One region of the Clostridium sp. JN-9 genome, then DNA from elsewhere that is predicted to be linked to it. Evidence: a T-box and tRNA genes for the amino acid it is inferred to sense, from the RefSeq annotation. Region 1 holds a T-box; the other regions hold tRNA genes.
The links. The T-box of region 1 lies ahead of proS (proline--tRNA ligase). A T-box ahead of a tRNA ligase gene usually reads a tRNA of that ligase, here a tRNA-Pro.

Region 1 (7,467 bases):
CAGCAGTTGTAGACTTAATTTCCAGAATGTTTGACCCCATTCAATCAATAGCTGAAGAATTTCAGACAATTCAGGAAGCTGTTGCAGGTGTGAAAAGGATAAATGATTTTGACAATGAAAAAGAGGAAATAAGACAAACTGAAAAAAGTGACAAATACTTTACTGAATTATCATTAGATAAAAGTAATTTTAATAACACTAATATATCTATTAATAATATGAGCTTTTCTTATGATAATAAAAAAAATATTGTTCAGGATATTAATTTTAATGTAACGCCCGGAACGAAAGTAGCACTTGTTGGAAGAACAGGTGCAGGGAAAAGTACAATTTTAAATCTTGTGGCAGGGCTCTATAAGCCAAGCAGAGGCAGTATAAAAATACAAGGAATGGATTCTTTTAAAATTCCTGAAAATTTAAGAAGAAAAATATTAGGCATAGTACCTCAAAGTTTTCCTATTTATGATGGAAGCATTAGGGATGCTGTAACTTTATATGACGAAACTATCACAGATAAACAGGTAATAAAGGCATGTAAAACTGTATATCTGCATGATGATATTATGAAATTAAAAAATGGATATAACACTTTAATAGGTGAAGGTGAAAGCAGTCTTTCACATGGCCAGTATCAGCTGTTAGCTTTAGCCTGTGCTATTGTGTGCAACCCTCCTATATTGCTTCTGGACGAGGTTACTTCAGGGCTCGATTCATTAACTGAACAGAAAATATTCAAAGCTTTAAATGCAATATCTAAAGAAAGAACTATACTTACCATAAGCCACAGAGTGTCAGGAATTATAGATGCTGATAAGGTTATCATTTTAGATAACGGAAGAATAGTGGAAACAGGAACACCTGCTGATTTAGCAGGAAAAAATGGGTGGTATGCTAAATACAATCAAATTGAAAAGCTGGGCTGGAAGCTTTAAATTAAGGGACGGTTAAGTTTAAAACGTTATATTTCAATAGACATTATTATTTATTACAATATGTGGTAAAATGATTGTATAGTAGTAATATATTCAATAAAAGTTTTTGGGGAGGCTTTTATGAGAAAATTTATTATTTTATGCATTGGTTTAATTTTTACATTTAACATAATGGGATGTGGAGCCAGTAAAAGTGCCAATGCGGCTGGTGAGGATAAATTAAAGCTTCAACTCGAGAGCCAGCATTTTAGGTTCTATTCATTTAATAAAGATGTAAAATGCTTAAATGATTTGAATAAAAATCTTCAAGAAAATTATAAAAGGATTTCAAAGGATTTAAATGTATCATTAAAAGATAAAGTTGATATTGAAGTTTACCCAGATATTCAGTCATTTCATAATGCAATAGGGGCACCTATGGCACCTGAGTGGAATGTTGGAACGGAATGGGAAGGCAAAATTAAAATGGTTTCACCTTTAAACCCGGGGAAATATCACACCTATGACACATTGATGATGGTAGTGGTGCATGAATTTACCCATGTTATGGTTTCTCAAATTAATTCAAATTTAAAAGATATACCTATATGGCTTAATGAAGGTACCGCAGCTTTTGAAGCAAAACAGATGAATAATAATATAAAACAAGATTTAAAGAAAAAAATACAAAACAATGAGGTGCCGCCGTTATTTTCAATGAATAGCCAAAATTTATCTGACGGGGGATATGCATTTTCTTATACTGCTGTAGAATATGTGGTTAAAAATTATGGATATAACTCCTTAATTAAATTAATCAAATCACCTTCAAATTTACAGGAAATATTAGGATGCAGCAGCGAAGAATTTGAAAAGAGGTGGATGGACTTCTTAGTTAAAAATTACAATTAAAAATAATATTTATTTTGATTTTTTAATTGTTCTTCATGGGAAAGGAACGGTTTATGGTAACCGCCCCTGAAAATGCTAAAGTTAAGCCCTTGATTCTGGAGTAAATGTTGCACAGTCTGTTTCCTGCGAAGTATTAGCATTCCTATGTTCAACTTCAATCATTGATGCTGAGCAGTGATCTCCTGACATATAATAGTGACAGGTATTGACAACACATTTAATTCCCTGGTTAGGCTGATTCAATTTTTCTGCTTTCATTTATATACCCTCCTAAAAATAAAATACTATCTACAAAAGTATTATTGGCAAAACTAACTTTTTTATTCTGGAAATGAAGGCTGGGAATAAATAATATTTTATTTATGATAGATAATTAAATTAATATTTTGGAGGTGAGATTATGTCAGAGGACAAAGAGAAAAAGGTTCTAGAAAAAACAAGACGAAATTACTCGGAAATTCATACTATATCTGGAAACTTGTTTAAGGTTGATAGACATGAGGGAAAGAAAATCGCGGATGAAAGAAATGTGAAAAATCCACTTGTAGCAGTGTTGATTGTATTAGCGGCCATTGGAGCCACCTGGCTGGTAGCATTTTTAATTTTATCTTTGAGCAAAATGTTAAGCCATTAAATTGTTAATAATATTGAAACTTAATTGTCACTTAGTTGTAACAATAGCATAGTAGAATAAATATTAGTGACAAAAATTACAACCCTAAGGGTGGAAATGGAGAAAAATCATAATGGCACAAAAGGATAAAAAAACATCTAAGGAATCAAAAAGATTTTCAATATCAATTGTTATGTATGTAGCTGCTGTAATAGTTGCTATTCTTGGTATTACTGCATTAGTAAACAATATCATATTATTTAAAGGCACTGTGGCTCAATATGTAGCACAGGGATATGAGGCCTCAACGGTCAACAAACTATTAATACCATCGCAACTGCTTCCTGGAATATTTGAACCAATTGCAGTATATTGGGGTATTGCACTAGTTTTGGTGGGCGCAGGAATCATTAATAAAAAAGTTTCAAAATGTTTGGTATTATTAGGTAAAGAAGAAGTTTGCAATAATTCTGCTGAAGAAAATATAATTGAGAAAAATGCCCATGAAGAAAACAATACAGAAATAAAAGAAACACCTCAGGATGCTGGAACAGTGGATAAAACTGCGGAAACTCAATCATAAATAATATAATTATTTAGCAATTTTACTATTTTTATTAAGAACTTATCTTCAATAGATATGTTCTTTTTTATTTAAAATATTTTATGCTATACTTTTCATTTAACCACTAGCTTATGTAAAATAAAGGGTATTGTTTCAATTACCTATTGACAATACTTTTATAATTTTATATTATTTTATCAAGAACACAAAATTAATAAATACGTTACTAGGAAGAGGAAAAGTAAATATTATAATCTTTTTAAAGAGAAGAAGTCATTGGTGGGAGACTTTTAAAAGAATAATTTTGAACCAGCCTCTGAGTTCTGCACTGAAGTAATAGTAGGCTGCAGCGGGAGTTTTCCGTTAAAACAATAAGTGAGTATATGAAAGTATACTAACGAGGGTGGTACCACCGATAACTCGGTCCCTATTGGGATCAGGTTTTTTTTATTTTTTGTAAAAAAGTTTTAAATTAAGGTAAACAACTCAAACTATAAATATAATGTTTATCTACATTGGAGGAGTAAATATGGGAAAACAGAAAAAATTTGTGGAAGAAATAACAGCAATGGATGAAGATTTTGCTAAGTGGTATACTGATATCGTAAAAAAGGCTGAACTTGTTGATTATTCATGTGTCAAAGGGTGTATGATTATACGACCTTATGGATATGCAATTTGGGAAAATGCTCAAAAGTACTTGGATGGAAAGTTTAAGGAAATGGGCCATGAAAATGTATATATGCCTATGTTCATACCTGAAAGTCTGCTTCAGAAGGAAAAAGATCATGTTGAAGGCTTTGCTCCAGAAGTTGCATGGGTAACTTATGGCGGCGGACAGGAACTTACAGAAAGATTATGTGTTCGTCCTACATCAGAAACTTTATTCTGCGATCATTATGCAAAAATAATTCATTCTTATAATGATTTGCCAAAGAAGTATAACCAGTGGTGTTCTGTAGTAAGATGGGAAAAAACAACAAGACCATTTTTGAGAACAACCGAATTTTTATGGCAGGAAGGCCACACAGCCCATGCAACAGCTGAAGAATCCGAAAAAGAAACTATAGACATGCTAAATGTTTATGCTGATTTTTTTGAAAATATTTTAGCTATACCAGTTATTAAAGGACAAAAAACAGAAAAGGAAAAGTTTGCAGGAGCAGCTGCAACTTATACAATTGAAAGCTTGATGCATGATGGAAAAGCACTGCAAAGCGGTACATCTCATAACTTTGGAGATAATTTCTCAAAGGCTTTTAATATTCAATACACTGATAAAAATGGTAAGCTTCAATATGTATATCAAACCTCATGGGGGATGACAACCAGAATTATAGGTGCCATCATAATGGTTCATGGTGACGACAGCGGACTTAAGCTTCCACCTAAAATTGCTCCTACACAGGTTATGATAGTGCCTATTGCTCAGCATAAAGAGGGAGTTATTGAAAAGGCTCAAGAGCTTAAAGAAAGAATTTCAAAGGTAGCCAGGGTTGGCATTGATGTCAGCGATAAAATGCCTGGATGGAAATTCAATGAATATGAAATGAAGGGTATTCCAATTCGTGTGGAAGTTGGACCAAAGGATATAGAAAAAAATCAGGCAGTACTTGTTAGACGTGATACAAGAGAAAAGATATTTGTCTCTTTTGATGAAATTGAAGCCAAAATTACTGAGCTATTAGATGATATTCAAAATTCTATGTATGAAAAAGCAAAACAGCACAGAGATAAAAATACTTACTCGGCAGTAACCTTAGACGAGTTTAAGAAAATTGCAGAAACCAAACCAGGATTCATAAAAGCTATGTGGTGCGGTGATAAGGCTTGCGAAGATAAGCTTAAAGAGGTTGCAGGAGTAACTTCAAGATGTATTCCATTTGAACAGGAAAAGCTTTCAGACAAGTGTGTATGCTGCGGAAAAGAAGCAAAGCACATGGTTTACTGGGGAAAGGCATACTAAAAGTAGGGGAAAAGTAGGGGACGGTTAACCTCTTAGAATTAAAAATCAGGGACGGTTAACAACTAACTAACTTTCAACTTTCAACTTTCAACTTTTAACTGAAGAATGGCGGTTAACAACTGACTAATTTTTAACTTCCAACTTTTAACTAAGGAATGGTGGTTAACAATTTACCAATGTTTTCAAGTAAGTTGAATAACATCCTTTGTTGAAGTCAATACTATTAGCTATATAATTTCATTTAGTAAATCACTATTTAAGTGAGCAAAAATACTGATGCTTCTACAATTTTTTGAGAAGCTTAAATAACTGATTTACTTTGAAATCTATTTGGTTGAGTTTAACAAAGAATGGGGTGCTTTCATTGCCAAGAACTGAAAGAATAAAAATGGAAAATGCAATATATCATGTTATGGTGAGAAGTATAACCGAGGTTCCTTTGTTTAAAAAAGATGATGACAAAGACAAATACTTGAAACAGATGAAGGATTATCAAACAATATTTGGATTCAAGGTATATGCTTATTGTATCATGACTAACCATGCACATTTTATAATCGATTCCAATGGGGCAGACATATCAAAAATAATGCATGGATTGAATTTTAAATATGCAGTTACTTATAATAGGATTCATGATAGGCATGGACATGTGTTTCAAGATAGATTTAAGAGCAAAATAGTTGATACTGATAGATATCTAATTACTTTATCAGCTTATATTCACAATAATCCTTTAAAAATAAAGGGTTATGAAAACTGTCCTGAAAAGTATAAATATTCAAGCTTAAAAGTGTATTTGGGTCTTAAAAAGGATGAAACAGGTCTTTTAGATGAAGCATATATAATGCAAATGCTAGGTGAAAATGCAAATAATGCAAGAGATAGGTATTTAAAGTTTGTATATATGTGTGACAAAGAAAAGCTAAAAAGGGAAATGGAATTTGAAGATGAAAAGACTGAGTATAGAAGTCAGAGAAAGGTACTGGTTAGAAATTTCAGCCCGGAGAAGATAATAGCCTTCATTTGTGAAGAAACAGGAACGGAAAAGCTAATGATGTATATGAAGAACAGCAGAAATAATAAGGAAGCAAGAGCATTAGCAGTGCTTTTAATGAGAAGCCTCTGTAATTTTAAAATTAAGCATATCTGCCAGATCCTTGGTAATATTACGGAATCTAGAGTTTCGAAGCTTTGTTCCGTAGGAGTTGAACTTATATCTACGGAGGATAGGTACAAGGATATTGTAAATAAATTTATTCTTCAGCAGGTTTCTTGAAAAACTGTTAATTAATTTTATAAAAAGTAATACATACCTTTATGATCATTTATTTTTTATACCAAATAAAAGATCTTATTTGTTTGCAATTTATTATATTGTACAAGCCCAAGAAGCATTATAAAATATCATTATTCAAAAATATGGAAGCTAATAGTTAAAAATAAAATCTGCAAAACAAGTGCTAATTACACTTGTCTTGCAGATTTTTAACTGAAAGTATTTAATTTTAAATTGTTAACCGTCCCTACTCATTTAATTCTAATCTGTTAACCGTCCCAACTCAACAGCCAACCTGGCGGCTACCTTTACGTTACTGTACACAAGCTGTATATTGGAATCCAGGCTGGCTCCACCTGTTATATCTTTTACCTTTGCCAGAAGGAATGGGGTAGTTGCTTTGCCTTTAATTCCTTGCTTATCTGCTTCCTTAAGTGCCTGGTCTATGGCTTTATTTATTGTGTCATAGTCCATTTGATATTGCTCTGGAATAGGATTTGCAACAATCATCCCGCCGTTTAATCCTAAATCCCATTTCGCTTTAAGTGCTAATGCTAATTCTTTTTCACTATCTACACGGTAATCAACCTTAAATCCGCTTTTTCTTGTATAGAAAGCCGGAAGCTCTTCAGTGCCAAATCCAACCACTGGAACGCCCTGAGTCTCAAGATATTCTAAAGTTAATCCAAGATCAAGTATTGACTTTGCTCCGGCACATACTACAGCTACATTTGTATGTGCAAGCTCCTGAAGATCTGCAGAAATATCAAAAGTCTGCTGAGCTCCTCTGTGTACTCCGCCGATTCCGCCTGTCCCAAATACTTTTATACCTGCCAAATTGGCAATTATCATAGTTGATGCTACAGTTGTAGCTCCATCTAATTTTTTTGAAATAATAAATGGAATATCTCTTCTGCTGGTTTTAACAACAGCTGTTCCTTTTTTACCTAAATACTCTATTTCATCTTTAGTAAGACCAACCTTCAATTTACCATTTAGAATGGCTATGGTAGCTGGAACTGCACCGTTATCTTTAACTATTTTTTCAACATTTAATGCGGTTTCCACATTTTGAGGATATGGCATTCCATGAGATATAATTGTGGATTCAAGGGCAACTATTGCTTTTCCCTCATTTAAAGCTTTTTTAACTTCTGGGTTAATGTCTAAGTATTTCTCTAGCATAATTTTAACTCCTTCATTTTATTATTTACATTTTCA
Region 2 (7,467 bases), 1.2 Mb from region 1:
AAAAGGTTAAAAAGAGGTTTTACCATAAAAACAATATGGCAAAACCTCTTTTATAAGTTAAAATATCTTTTAGATAATCTTGGCTTAGTTAGCAAATTTAAAGTCACTTCCCAGGTTTGAAATCTTATCCTTAAAACCTTTTGATGTATATATTTTATTGTCAGTTCCTGTAATTTCACAGGATACACCTTCCAAATTATCAACAAACTGAATGCCCTTCTGTGGTCCCAGAACAAAAACTGTAGTAGTTAGGATATCAGCTACCATATTTTTATCTGGTACTTTGTTGTCTATTACTATTGTATCAGACATTACCCCGGTATCTGCGGGGTACCCGGTAGATGGGTTAATTATATGGTGATATCTTTTGCCATCCTTTATGAAAAATCTTTCATAATCACCAGAGGTAGACAGTGCCTGATTTGAAATTCTTATAATTCCTAAATAAGTGCTGCTGTCATCATTTCTAGGATGTTTGATTCCAACTGACCAAGGCTTACCATCCTGATTTGTGCCAACTGCATATATGGTGCTGGAGCCTAAATTAATAAGACCTTTTTTAATTTCGTATTTGTCATATATTTTAAGCACTTCATCAGCAGCAAAGCCTTTAGCAAGGCCCCCCAAATCAATAGCCATTCCTTCTTTCTGGAGCATAACACTATTATCTGATTTATTAATGCTGATATTATTATATCCTACTAGTGAAAGCTTTGTTTTTATTTCAGGGCCAGAAGGCAGTCTCTCTTTATCTGTTCCAATACCCCATAGATTTATTATTGGGCCAGTAGTTATATCAAATGCACCACCGCTGAGTTTTGAGTACCTTATTGATGTTTCTATCATCTTAATAATCTCAGGATGTACTTTTACATACTCTTTTCCTGCTGCAGCATTAATTTTATAAACATCGCTTGTACTTATGGTAGTGCTTGCAAGTTTGTCAATCTCATCCAGCCTTTTGAAACTTTCATCCACAGCAGTCTTTGCGTTGGTACCATAGGCTTTTAGAGTTATAACAGTATCCATCATTGTATTTGTCTGCTCATAAGGCTGATCATCTGGATGCTGAGAGGTTGTCCCACTTGATTTACTGCCTCTGCTGCAGGACACAAGAAACATTAGTGATAAAGCACAGATTAGTAATGCTTTGAATATCCTTTTCATATTTTTCCCCCATTTTTTTATAGTATGTTTTTTGTAAAATTAATAACATAGAATTATTCTATGTTATTAACTTTTCTGATTTTATTTTATCACACTGCAGCCAGCCTTTATTATTGATTTCCGTCTCACATAGAAATGATACCTGAAACCAGGTAACACCTGAAACTTCTGCACTATCATGAATATTCACCACAGTTTCAGCTTCTAAATCAGCTAATATAATGGAGTCCTCCATAGGGCATAAATATAATCTGCATTTCCTGCAGGTGGTTCCAATTTCAAATGGCGGTTCCATATATTTAATTTTAATATTTTGCGAAGTATGATCATTTTTTATTATTTTGTTTTTTAATCTGTCATTTTGTGTTCGTAGTAATATTATCTGTTTATGCTGATCAGACATTTTATTTGCAAAATAGTAGGATATGCTTAATGCGGCACATAATAATAAAATGAATAAGAACAACAGCATAAAGCGTCCTCCAAATAAATTATATATTATATTATATTCGTATAAGATAACATTATTACATCATTTCCAGAAGTTCATTATATTCAAAAATATAGCTGTCAGCTTTTTCTATAATGTCTTTCATTTGATTTTTAGAATAAAAATCATGGACACCGATAACTTTTGCACCTGAGGCTTTTGCTCCTATTATAGCAGGTAAAATATCCTCAAAGACAACACATTCATAAGGGGCAAGTCCTAATTTTTTAGCTGCTAATAAATATACATCAGGAAAATTTTTATTTCTTTTTACTTCATCTGTAGTAGTAATGGAATCAAAAAGATTATATACATCATTGCTTTTTAATGCAGCCTCAATTAGAGTTAAGCTATTACTTGACGCAACAGAAATTTTAATATTTTTTGCTTTTAATATATTTAAAAACTTCTTTACTCCTGGTTTAAGTTTTACATTTTTAGAGTATTCATCAAAGGCCATACGGTTCCATTCCTCCTGTATATTTTCTACAGAGTCAGAAATATTAAATCTATCTTTAAAATATTCAGCTGTTTCATTGAAACTTAAATGCCCTATATTATCATATAAATCTTCTGGTACCTCAGTTCCCCTCTTCTTTAAATAATCCCTGTCAATTCTGCTCCATACCCACATAGAGTCAATTATAGTGCCATCCATGTCAAAGATGGCACCTTTTATGTTGTCAAACATTAGCAAACATCTTCTTTCTATCTATATTAATAGAAAAATACAAACTGAGGTTACAGAACCTAAAATAGAACCTGCAAAAACATGTGTAGGATAGTAAACACCCAAATACATTCTGGATATTCCTACTTAGAATTAGAATTCCCTTTCAAATATTTTTGTTTTATCTTCTTTTTTATAATCTTCAACAGTATTAATCTTAAGCTTGTGTAGAATTTCATTCATGCAGTTACTATCAACGGCTACAGTGATTTCAGAATTATTAGCAAATTCATTTACAAACTCAGTACCTTGTTCTTTTGGAATAAGTGCCTTAGGACCACCAACGCATCCACCGATACAGCCCATTCCTTCGATAAAATTAGCATCTACCTGACCATTTTGTGCTTTTGACAATATTTCTTTGCATTCTTTTACACCATTTGCCTGAATTGCTTTAAATAGTTTATATTTCTCGGGAAATAATCTTTCAACTGCATCTTTAACAGCTATGGAAACTCCACCGGTTCTTGCATATAATCTTCCGCCCTTTGATGCATATTCAGATGATGTGTCAGGACTAAGCTTACCTGGATCAACATTAAGACTTTTGAAAGTATCTTTAACTTCGGAAAATGTAAGAACAAAATCAATATCTCCAATTAAATCCTCATTCTTAGCTTCTGCTTTTTTAGCAATGCATGGGCCTACAAAGACAACTTTACAATCTGGATTTAAATATTTAAGCACCCTTCCAGCAGCAATCATTGGAGAAACTGATGGTGAAACGTACTTAACCATATCGTTGTAAACTCTTTTAAGCATGCCAACCCACATAGGGCAGCAGCATGAAGTAATCATTAAATCATCTTTGTCTTTTACATGATGGTCAAATTCTATTGCTTCTTTTAGTGTAAGCATATCAGCAAAGAATGCTACTTCAATCATATCTGTAAAGCCGATTTTTTTAAATGCAGATCTCATTTGATCAATGGAAACATCAGAACCAAACTGGCCAACAATAGCTGGAGCCACTGCAGCAATTACAGGTGTATTACCTTTTAATAAATTAATAAGAGGTATAAACTCAACTTTATCTAGTATACCTCCACTTGGACAAGCATCAACACAAAATCCACAATCAGCGCACTTATCATTATCTATTCTTGTAGTATGCCTTTCAGTATCAATAAAGATAGCATCGAAAGGACAAGCTTTTTGACATGAAGTCTTTCCATCAGAATCCACGCAATCCATTGAGCAGGATTTGACATGGTTTACAATCTTATGTTTAGCTTCATATGTATGTATTGCATTTATTAAAGAATCTATGTAATTATCACTATTAAAATCAACTTCAACACCGCAAAGTGATGCAATAACATTCTTAAGCTGCTGTTTTTCAATTTCAGATGATTCTAACAATTCATTTACTGCTTTTTCAAAGTCATCATTATAATATGCTTTTACAATGGCTTTAAATAACTCACTATAGTTCTCTTTCATAAAATCACTCCTTTTATAGAAATTATCTGAAAATATTAGAAACTTTACAGAAAATATACGAAATGATGGTCGGGGTGACAAGGCTCGAACTTGCGTCCTTATGCTCCCGAAGCATACGCGCTCCCATCTGCGCTACACCCCGATAGATTTATTATATTAAATAAAATAACATAATTCAATAATATTATGATTATAAAAGAATAAATATTGGAATTTTAATATGGTTTTTTAAATTTAAAGAGAGTTGTAAAAACAACTCTCTTGGTCGGGGTGACAGGGATTGAACCTGCGACCTCATGGTCCCAAACCACGCGCGCTCCCATCTGCGCTACACCCCGGCAACAGTTTTTATTATAACTGCTGCACATAAAAAAATCAATGATAATTTATGTATATACTTTTCAAAAAACACACTGCATAGATTTCAAAGTATATATTACTGTTTGCTTTTTTCATCCCCTGCACCACGTGTTGGCACTGTTGACATTAAAAATCCAACTAAAATGGATAAAACACCCGGTGATATTATATTTATATATGAAATATATCTGGTTTTATAAAGTATTAATGCAATAATACCAGTAACAGAAATTGATACTATAAATAAAACTATAATAAATCTTGACATGGAGCTAAAAAACTTTTCATATAATCTATGTCGTGTTGGACCGCTGATTACACTTCTAAAAATGAAGTAGGCTGCTAAAATTAATATCAGGTCCGCAAATGCAGATATAATGAAATTTTTCATATAAAAAAACCTCCTCATTTGGTTTGTATCATTATTATCCCCATTTTGAGAAGGTTTTACACTATTATTTATTTAAAAACATTTCTCCAACTTTGTAGATATCTCCTGCTCCTATAGTAAGTATAATATCGCCAGAAGCTGCTTCCTTATTAAGATATTCAACTATGCTGTTAAAATCATTAAAGTTTATGCACCTGACTCCAAGCTCTCTGATTTTATCTCCAAGGATTTTTGAGCTTATAATGCCTGTATCCTTTTCACGGGCAGCATAGATATCTGCCAACAGCAAGGTGTCAGTATTAAAAAATGATTTAGAAAAATCATCTAATAAAGCAAGAGTTCTTGAATAGGTATGAGGCTGGAAAACACTAAATATTTTATTATGAGGAAAATTTAAAGCTGCAGTAAGTGTTGCTTTTATTTCAGTAGGATGATGAGCATAGTCATCAATAACTGTAATACCATTTTTAACACCTTTGATTTCAAATCTCCTATGTGTGCCGCCGAAGGTCTCCAATCCTTTTATAGCTGAATCCATAGGGATTTTTAATACATATGCGCAGCTAAGACTTGCCAGAGCATTTAAAATGTTATGCTTTCCCGGTACATTTAAATGAACTTTACCTATAACATTATTGTTATGAACCACATCAAAAGCTGCATTTCCTAATGAATCAAATACTATATTTGCTGCAGTGAAATCACCTGAGGTTAAACCAAAGGTTATTATGCTGCAATTTACTTTTTTAATGATATTTTGAATTCTTTCATCTTCGTTGTTTGCAATTAAATACCCCTCATCAGGAATAAGCTTTGCAAAATGATAAAAGGCATCTTCAATATCATCTAAATCCTTGTAAAAATCCAAGTGATCTGCATCGATATTCAATATAATGCCAATATAAGGGAAAAAGCTTAAAAAAGATTTTTTGTATTCACAGGCTTCAGTTATAAAATATTCACTGCTGCCTGTTCTTACATTTCCATTTATCAGATCTAACTCTCCACCAACCAGTATTGTAGGATCTAAATCAGCATGAACAGTTATGTGAGATAACATGGATGTTGTAGTAGTTTTACCATGAGTACCAGAAACAGCTACGTTATACTTATGGCCATTCATAATTTTACCTAAAAATTCAGCTCTGGTAAGTAATGGTATATTTAATTTCCTGGCATTTAAAAGTTCTTCATTATCCTGTGCTATAGCAGCTGTATATACCACTAAATTTGAATTAATAACATTTTCTGCTTTATGACCTATATAAATCTCAGCTCCCATGGACTGCAGTTTTAAAGTTGTCTCAGAAACTTTCATGTCTGATCCGGAAACTTTATAACCTTTCTGAAGAAGTATTTCAGCAAGCCCGCTCATACTTATTCCACCAATACCTATAAAATGAACTTTAGTTTCTTTGCTTGGAAGAAAATCTAATGACAAAATAACCAACTCCTCAATATTAATACCAAAACAATATAATTATTCTACTATATGATTTAAAGTAATGTATTATTTTAAAAATTATACATCTTTAATTATAATCAAATTTTAATAAAAAAAAACACAATAAAAAAACTTTTATTGATATACATGCGAAAAGTTAATGTTTAATTTTAACATCAATAAATAAGTATTGATAATAGCAGGGTTTTGTCATAAAATATGAATAATGAATTAAATAATATAAAAATTATTCGTAAAATCTAAAATGATGGGTGATAGAATGGAGAAATATACTAGGAACCAAAGGGTGGCAATAATAACCAAGGTTTTATTGGAGAATTCAAACACTATAATAAACCTAAATACTTTCACAGAAATGTTCAATGCTGCAAAATCTACAATAAGTGAGGATTTATATGTAATAAAAGATGTACTAAACAAACTTCATATGGGAAGAGTAGAGACTATTGCAGGAGCTGCAGGTGGAGTTAAATATGTATGCGGAATGTCATCTGAGGAAGTAATGGGATTCTGTGAAAGACTATGTATAACTTTACAGAATAAGGATAGAATAGTACCGGGAAACTTTCTTTATGTCAGCGATGTAATGTGCAATCCTGAGATAATAGCCAAGGCAGGTATTATTTTGTCCTCAAAATTTGATGATAAAAATGTTGATTATGTGGTAACTGTTGAAACAAAAGGGATTCCACTGGCTTATGAAGTTGCTAAAGACCTGGGAGTACAATTAGTGGTGGTTAGGCGGGATTCAAAGGTTACAGAAGGATCTACAGTTAATATTAATTATGTTTCTGGATCAAGTGGAAGAATTCAAAACATGACTTTATCAAAAAAGGCTATAAAAAAGGGAAGCAAATGTGTTTTTATAGATGATTTCATGAAGGCAGGAGGCACAACTATCGGCATAATAGATTTAATGAAGGAATTTGAAAGTGAAATTGTTGGTATAGGCATGCTTATAGATAACACTGACACAGAGAAGAAACTTATTAATGAATATGTATCCTTAGTAGATTTCAATGGTATAAACAAAAATGGCGAACCTGAAATTGTACCATCTAAATTTTTTAAATAACTAAATTTTCAAAAAAATTAATAATTTTTTAAAAAATAAGAAGGAAAAAACTAAAACGTAGAGAATAATATATATATTGAAGCATCTTGGAGGTGGATTTTAATGGTAATTACAGACGTAAGAGTTAGAAAGATTGCTGCAGAAGGTAAAATGAAGGCAATTGTTTCCGTAACCTTTGATAACGAGTTTGTTGTTCATGATATCAAAGTTATAGAAGGGCAAAACGGACTTTTCATTGCTATGCCAAGCAGAAAAACTCCTGATGGAGAGTTCAAGGACATAGCACATCCAATAAATACTCAAACCAGAGAAAAAATTCAAAAAGCTATTTTGGATGAGTATGAAA
Region 3 (7,467 bases), 530 kb from region 1:
ATTTTGGCAGTTCCATCACATGTTATCAGGAGTATTTGTAAGGATATAAAAGAACTTGTAAATAAAGATCAAATAATAATAAGCATTGCAAAGGGCATAGAAGAACATACTGGGAAAAGACTGTCACAGGTAATTCAGGAAGAACTTCCAGAAAGTCCTGTGGTAATTTTATCAGGACCAAGTCATGCCGAAGAAGTTGCTCAGGATATTCCAACCACTGTGGTAGTTTCCTCATTAAACATGGAATATGCTGATAAAGTTCAAAATTTATTTATGAATAATAAATTCAGAGTGTATACCAATGATGACTTAATAGGTGTTGAAATTGGTGGAGCAGTTAAAAATATCATTGCTCTTGCTGCGGGAATTTCAGATGGAATTGGATGCGGTGATAATACTAAAGCTGCCTTAATGACCAGGGGAATGAGCGAGATAGTAAGAATTGGAGTCAAGCTTGGAGGAAAGCCTGAAACATTTTCAGGACTTACTGGAATGGGCGATTTAATTGTGACCTGCACCAGTATGCACAGCAGAAACAGAAGAGCAGGAATATTAATTGGCAAAGGCATGTCACTTAATGAAGCTGCTGATCAGATAGGCATGGTTGTTGAGGGAGCAAAAGCATGCAGGGCATTTTATGAATTAAAGGATAAAATCCATGTAGATATGCCAATCACTGATACTTTGTATAAAGTATTATTTGAAGGAAAAGACCCCAAGTATGGTGTTTATGAATTAATGACAAGAGATAAAAAACAAGAAAGTTATTAAAAGTACAGCAAAAGCTGTACTTTTTTTTACCATAAAGTAATATACTCTTACAAAAGATAATATATATATATTGTCAATAATAGATAAGTGGGAGGTATATCTTGGAAAGCTTTGATATATACAAGGACATTGCTGAAAGAACTCAAGGTGACATCTACGTAGGGGTGGTTGGGCCAGTAAGAACAGGTAAATCCACATTCATAAAAAGGTTTATGGAAATTATGGTTCTTCCGAAAATTGAGAATTCATATAAACAGCAAAGAGCAAAAGATGAACTGCCACAAAGTGGTAGCGGCAAGTCTATTCACACTACAGAACCTAAATTTGTACCCAATGAAGCAGTGGAAATTTCATTAGATGATAACACAAAACTTAAAGTAAGAATGGTTGATTGTGTTGGATACATTGTAAAAAGCGCTCTTGGTTACATGGAAGGCGAAAATTCAAAAATGGTTACCACTCCATGGTATGATTATGAAATACCTTTTGAGGAAGCAGCAGAACTTGGCACTAAAAAAGTAATTAATGAACATTCAACCATAGGGCTGGTTGTTACTACAGATGGATCCATAACGGATATTAAAAGGGAGGATTATGTAGAAGCAGAAGAAAGGGTAGTCAATGAATTAAAGTCAATAAACAAGCCTTTTATTATGATTTTAAATTCTAAACATGTAGATAATGAAGAAACAATACAACTTAAGAATGAACTTGAAGAAAAATATGATGTACCTGTTCAGGCTATGGATGTACTTAACATGAATGAACAGGATATCGAGGATACATTACAAAGGGTACTTAAAGAGTTCCCTGTAAAAGAAATTAATATAAATATGCCTGAATGGATAGAAAAATTAGATTCAAAACATTGGCTTAAAATCGAATTTGTAAATGTAGTTAAGAGTCTATGCAAAAACATATTAAAAATAAGAGATATAGGTAAATCTGTAGATGGACTTAGGAATAGTGAATTTCTAGATGAATCTAAAATAAATGAAATTAATATGGGACAAGGGACTGCTACAGTATCATTAAAGCCAAAGCATGGTATGTTTTATAGGATACTTGGAGAGGTATGCGGTCAGGAAATATCAGGTGAAAGTGATCTTCTGAATATTCTTAAGGATATGCACTCAGCAAAGTGTGAATACGACAAAATAGCTCAAGCTTTAAAGGATGTAAGAGAGACAGGATACGGATTAGTACCTCCGCAATTGTCGGAGATGAAGCTGGAAGAGCCTGAAATAATAAAGAGTGGAAATAAATGCATAGTGAAATTAAAGGCATCTGCTCCAAGCTTACATTTTATCAAAGCAGACATTCAAACTGAAATTTCTCCAATTATGGGAAATGAAAAAGAAAGCGAAGAAATGGTTAAAAATTTATTTGAACAATTTGAGAATGATCCATCGAAATTATGGCAGAGTAATATGTTTGGCAAAACTTTAGAAGACCTTGTAAAGGATGGATTACAAAATAAATTGTATAAAATGCCGGAAGATGTACAAATTAAGATTCAGAAAACATTACAAAAGATTATTAATGAGGGCAATGGAGGATTAATTTGCATAATTCTTTAGATTATAATATAATATATTATACATGTTAATCTGGGTGTAGCGCAGATGGTAGCGTGCATGAATGGGGTTCATGAGGTCGCAAGTTCAAGTCTTGTCACCCAGACCATCTCAAACCTTTAGGCTCAATGGCTTAGGGGTTTTTATTTTTTCATCTTGCCCCTTTTTCAAACTATTAATGTCACCTTTCAAGTCTGCATACATTTTTTCCAGCAATTCAAATATTTTTTCATTTTCCATATTTATCATCCCTTTCTTATTTCCATTCATAAATTTTAACTCCTTTAATCTTCATCTTCAAATAATGCATCTATGTACTTTTCTAATAATTCCATCTTTTGAGGAGTTATATTTTTACCTTCTAAGTGTACTGCCAAAGTATCAAGCTGATTAAACTTTTTTTCTATGGATACAACATGATGTCAAGCTAACCGTTATTTATTTAAAACACAATACTTTGATTTTAGGTGTAAAAAATTTTTTAAAAAAGGTAATTAAATAATATAAATTACATAAAATATTAAGACTGGAATTTTCATTATTCCAGGTCTTTTTTATTATTCACAATATTTTTAAGATTTATATTCATATATATACAAGGAGGTAGTAACAATGAAAAAATTGTTTTTATTAATTATAGTGCTGGCGCTGTTTTTAACTTCATGTACTGGTACAAACAAACCTGGTAATTCTTCATCTTCTAAAAATGGAGTTTCAAACTCTAATACAACTATAAGTAATAGTGATGATAAAAGTAATAACAACAATGCTGCTGAAAATAAAAAGGCAACCACTGAAAGTAAAAAAACAACTACTGTAATAAAAGTATTTTTAATTGCTATAGATGATAATGGTAAAAGCGGTAAGAAGCTTGACACAGGCGATAGCGTGGTGGCTGTAGAAAGGGTAATTTCCACACCAGAAACACCACTAAAAGGGGCACTAAGTGATTTGTTTTCTATAAAAGACAGAATTTATGGAAAGTCTGGTTTATATAATACTTTATACAAATCAAATCTTAAAGTTGAAAGTGCTAAAATAGTGAATGGAGCAGCAACTGTTAATTTATCAGGAACTTTTAGTCTTGGTGGAGTAATGGATATTCCAAGAGTGAAGGCTCAGCTAATTGAAACTGTTATGCAGTTTCAATCTGTGAAGAGTGCTAAGATTTATATTAATGGCAAGACATTAGATGATGCACTTTCATTAAAATAGCTAATTTACCAAATGAAATTATATAGATACAATAAGTTCTAATTTTATCCCCATTAAAATATTTTGTATTGGAGGGGATAAATATGGATATGACTCAGATTTTAATTTCATCACTTATAGTTGAAGCCTTGTGGGAAACATCAAAAATGTTCTGGCAGAACGGTAAGATAAATTATGATAGAATTGGAGCAGTAGCATTTGGGGAATTAGTAGCCTTAAGTGCAAATATAGATTTTTTAGCTGCTGTAGGGGTTAATATGAGAATCCCTATTGTTGGAAATATTTTAACAGGTTTATTAATATCAAGAGGTGCAAATTTTATGCATGATATTTTGGCATCAGTGGGTACTTTCAGCAGTAATATTAAACAGAAATAATTTCTATTTAAGCAATTGGAGTTTTATGATATATTATTTTGAAAATATAATATACAGAAGAAACACTTTTACTCGTGGAAGAAAATGTAAATGCAATTAAATAATATATTATAATTAGCTTAATAATATAAGATATATGCAATAAAAATAATAAAATATTGAACATATATCTTTTTTTAAAAAAATTAATGAAATGATATTTAAAGTACTGTAAAATATATATTAGAAGGTGAGAATAAATATAAATTAGGGGGAAATGAACATGAAAAAAGTAGCAGTTGTTTTTAATGGTGGAACAATTTCAATGAAGGTGGACCCAAGAATAAAAGCGGCGGTTCCATCATTAACAGGAGAAGATATCATGTCAATGGTAACAGGTATTGAAGAGTTTGCTACTGTTGAATCTTATACTTTTTCTAATGTGCCAAGTCCACATATGACCCCTCTTAATATGATGGAATTATCTAAATTTATAAGAAAACTTTTGGATAGAGATGATATTTCTGGAGTAGTGGTAACCCATGGAACTGATACATTAGAAGAAACAGCATATTTACTTGATTTAACAATAAATAATGAGAAACCTGTAATTGTCACCGGTTCAATGAGAAGCAGTTCTGAACTGGGATATGACGGGCCAGCAAATCTTGCAGCTTCAATTTGTACAGCAATTACCCAAGAAGCAAGGGGAAAGGGAGTTTTGGTATGCTTAAATGATGAACTAAACTGTGCAAGTGAAGTAACAAAAAGTAATTCAATGAGTTTAAATACTTTTAAGAGTCCATATTTTGGACCAGTAGGAATTGTGGATAATAATGAAGTGATATTTTATAGAGACACTTTAAAAAAACAGCACATAAAAACAGATGTTATTGAAACTAAGGTTGATCTGATAAAGTGTGTATCCGGACTGGATTCCAGAATAATTGATTATTACATAAGCCAGGGTGATAAAGGATTAGTAATAGAAGGGCTAGGGAGAGGCAACATTCCTCCAGATATGGTGGATGGAGTTAAAAGGGCCTTAGATAAGGAAATACCAATAGTCCTGGTTTCCAGATGCTATGAAAGCAGGGTACTTGATACTTATGGATATCATGGAGGAGGTAAGGAATTAAAGAACATGGGAGTGATTTTTGGAGATAATCTGCCGGGACAAAAGGCAAGGATAAAGCTCATGGTTGCCTTGGGAGCTTATGGAAATGATAATAAAAAAATAAGGGAGATATTTGAAAAGGACCACTATATTAAATAAGTATAAACTTACAGCCTTAAAGTATAAAACAAAGCACGCTTTAAGGCATTTTCTTATAAAAAATCAAGGCACATATATAATAAAATTTATGAAAGTAACAAATACTTTAATTTTTGAATAGAATGATATAAAAGCCTAATAGGAGAGAAATCTATGAAAATAAATAACAGAATGAATACTATTAAGGAATATCATTTTAAAAAAATTGAAGAAAATAAAAAAGTTCTTATTAATCAAGGAAAAGAAATTATTGATTTAAGCATTGGAGATCCTGATCTGCCAGTGGAAAAATCAATTGTACAGGCACTGGAAAATGCTTTATGTACTAAAAATTACAATAATTATCCTCCATATGACGGTATTATTCAGCTAAAGAATGAGATTATAAATTACTATAAACAGGTATTTAATGTGTCCCTGGTTCGGGAAGAAGTTCTTATTCTTATTGGGTCAAAAGAAGGAATAAGCAATATTATACCTGCTGTATGTGACTTTGGAGATACATTAATTATGCCAGAACCAGCATATCCTGTATATGAAACCTGTTCAAGACTATGGGGAACAGAACCATACACTATACCATTAAAGGAATCACATGGATATCTTCCAGATTTAAGTGCTATTCCAGATAATATAAGAAGGAAAGCTAAATTATTTTTCATTAATTATCCAAATAACCCCACAGGAGCAATAGCAAATGATTATTTTTATAAGTATATAGTTAATTATTGTATAGATAATGATATAGTGTTATGCAATGATGGTGCTTATAATGAAATAATAATGGAAAAAAGGCAGCCATTAAGTCTGCTGCAGTTTGACCCAGATAAAAAGTTTATTGAATTTGGATCATTTTCAAAAACTTATAATATGACTGGTTTCCGAATCGGTTATGTAGTAGGAAATAGAAACATTATAGATGCAATTTGTAAAGTAAAGAGCAATTTGGATTCTGGTCAATTTATTCCAATACAGTTAGCTGCAGTAGCTGCACTAAAACTTGACAGGAATTACGTTGATAGAGTAAGGAAAGTTTATGATAAGAGAAGAGAAATAGCAATTTCAATTTTAAATGAAAAAAATATTAAAGTTTTTAGTGGTGGCGGAACGTTTTATATATGGTGCAAAATCCCACACAATTATACTACAGATGAATTTTGCGAAGAATTACTGGATCAGAATGGTTTAATTGTTACGCCGGGATATTGTTTCGGAAATTCAGGTTATGGATATTTCAGGATATCTCTGACTAAAAGCTGTGGTGAAATTGAAAAAACACTTAAAAAATTAAAAAAGTATGAATAAAGTGTTAACAATTTTGTTTTTTGTATTCTAATTATGTTATAATTCATATAAAAATAAATTTATTAAATAAGTTTTTATGAATTAGTTGTTTTGGAAGGATGTATTATAATGATTAAGAGCATGACTGGTTATGGGAGAGGCAGCTTTGACAAGAATGGAAGAAGCTTCATAGTAGAAATAAAAAGCGTTAATCACAGATATCTGGACTTAAACATTAAAATGCCTAAGAATCTTTTTTCTCTTGAGGATAGAGTGAGAAAAACTATTTCAAATAAAGTCAGCAGGGGTAAAATTGACTTGTTTGTAACACAAAGCAGTTACGGAAGAGCTGATATGACTGCAGTTTTTAACGAAGCTCTTGGAGATAGTTATGTGAAATGTTTAAATGAAATCAAAAATAGATATAACATTAGTGATGGTGTTTCTCTTGGCTTGGTTTCAAAATTCCCGGAGGTTATAACATTAAATCAGGCTGAGGAAGATATGGATGAAATCTGGGATGCACTTAAGCCCGCTTTGGATGAATCATTGGATATGCTTATAACAATGAGGACAAATGAAGGTGAAAAACTGCAGGATAATATTATTAATAAATGTGATTTTATAAAAAGCTATGTTGACAAAATAGAGGAAAAATCACCTGTAATAATCAGTGAATATAAGGAAAAGCTAAATGAAAAAATAAGAGAATTATTAGGTGACAGGCAGATTGATGAAAGCAGAATTGCTATGGAAGTTGCAATATTTGCTGATAAAGCCTGTGTAGATGAAGAAATTGTCAGGCTGAACAGTCATTTAGAGCAGCTTAAAAGCACTATTGGTTTAAATGAATCTGTTGGCAGAAAGCTGGATTTTATTGTTCAGGAAATGAATAGAGAAACGAATACCATAGCATCAAAATCTACAGATATAGAAATTATCAACACTGTTTTAAATATAAAAAATGAAATAGAAAAAATAAGAGAAC

Region 2: it encodes a tRNA-Pro, which carries the amino acid that the T-box ahead of proS (proline--tRNA ligase) is inferred to sense. The anticodon was not compared.
Region 3: it encodes a tRNA-Pro, which carries the amino acid that the T-box ahead of proS (proline--tRNA ligase) is inferred to sense. The anticodon was not compared.

Annotation. Positions count from the first base shown of each region.
Region 1 covers NZ_CP035280.1:1,052,245-1,059,711, forward strand. Annotated here, with positions in the region: gene EQM05_RS05020 (ABC transporter ATP-binding protein) at 1-932, shown strand, start outside; gene EQM05_RS05025 (peptidase MA family metallohydrolase) at 1,053-1,823, shown strand; gene EQM05_RS05030 (DUF1540 domain-containing protein) at 1,905-2,081, opposite strand; gene EQM05_RS05035 (hypothetical protein) at 2,224-2,457, shown strand; gene EQM05_RS05040 (hypothetical protein) at 2,570-3,019, shown strand; T-box leader at 3,221-3,433, shown strand; gene proS (proline--tRNA ligase) at 3,531-4,967, shown strand; gene EQM05_RS05050 (transposase) at 5,323-6,246, shown strand; gene EQM05_RS05055 (pseudouridine-5'-phosphate glycosidase) at 6,508-7,431, opposite strand; gene EQM05_RS05060 (PfkB family carbohydrate kinase) at 7,425-7,467, opposite strand, start outside.
Region 2 covers NZ_CP035280.1:3,121,087-3,128,553, reverse strand. Annotated here, with positions in the region: gene EQM05_RS15085 (peptidoglycan-binding protein) at 1-2, shown strand, start outside; gene EQM05_RS15080 (FAD:protein FMN transferase) at 85-1,167, opposite strand; gene EQM05_RS15075 (hypothetical protein) at 1,226-1,639, opposite strand; gene EQM05_RS15070 (HAD family phosphatase) at 1,695-2,348, opposite strand; gene EQM05_RS15060 ([Fe-Fe] hydrogenase large subunit C-terminal domain-containing protein) at 2,481-3,830, opposite strand; tRNA gene EQM05_RS15055 (tRNA-Pro) at 3,897-3,972, opposite strand; tRNA gene EQM05_RS15050 (tRNA-Pro) at 4,093-4,168, opposite strand; gene EQM05_RS15045 (hypothetical protein) at 4,267-4,581, opposite strand; gene murC (UDP-N-acetylmuramate--L-alanine ligase) at 4,646-6,022, opposite strand; gene purR (pur operon repressor) at 6,306-7,121, shown strand; gene spoVG (septation regulator SpoVG) at 7,224-7,467, shown strand, end outside.
Region 3 covers NZ_CP035280.1:1,578,354-1,585,820, forward strand. Annotated here, with positions in the region: gene EQM05_RS07615 (NAD(P)H-dependent glycerol-3-phosphate dehydrogenase) at 1-771, shown strand, start outside; gene spoIVA (stage IV sporulation protein A) at 873-2,351, shown strand; tRNA gene EQM05_RS07625 (tRNA-Pro) at 2,382-2,457, shown strand; gene EQM05_RS15740 (hypothetical protein) at 2,460-2,618, opposite strand; gene EQM05_RS07630 (GerMN domain-containing protein) at 2,961-3,563, shown strand; gene EQM05_RS07635 (hypothetical protein) at 3,647-3,940, shown strand; gene EQM05_RS07640 (asparaginase) at 4,203-5,195, shown strand; gene EQM05_RS07645 (aminotransferase class I/II-fold pyridoxal phosphate-dependent enzyme) at 5,349-6,500, shown strand; gene EQM05_RS07650 (YicC/YloC family endoribonuclease) at 6,609-7,467, shown strand, end outside.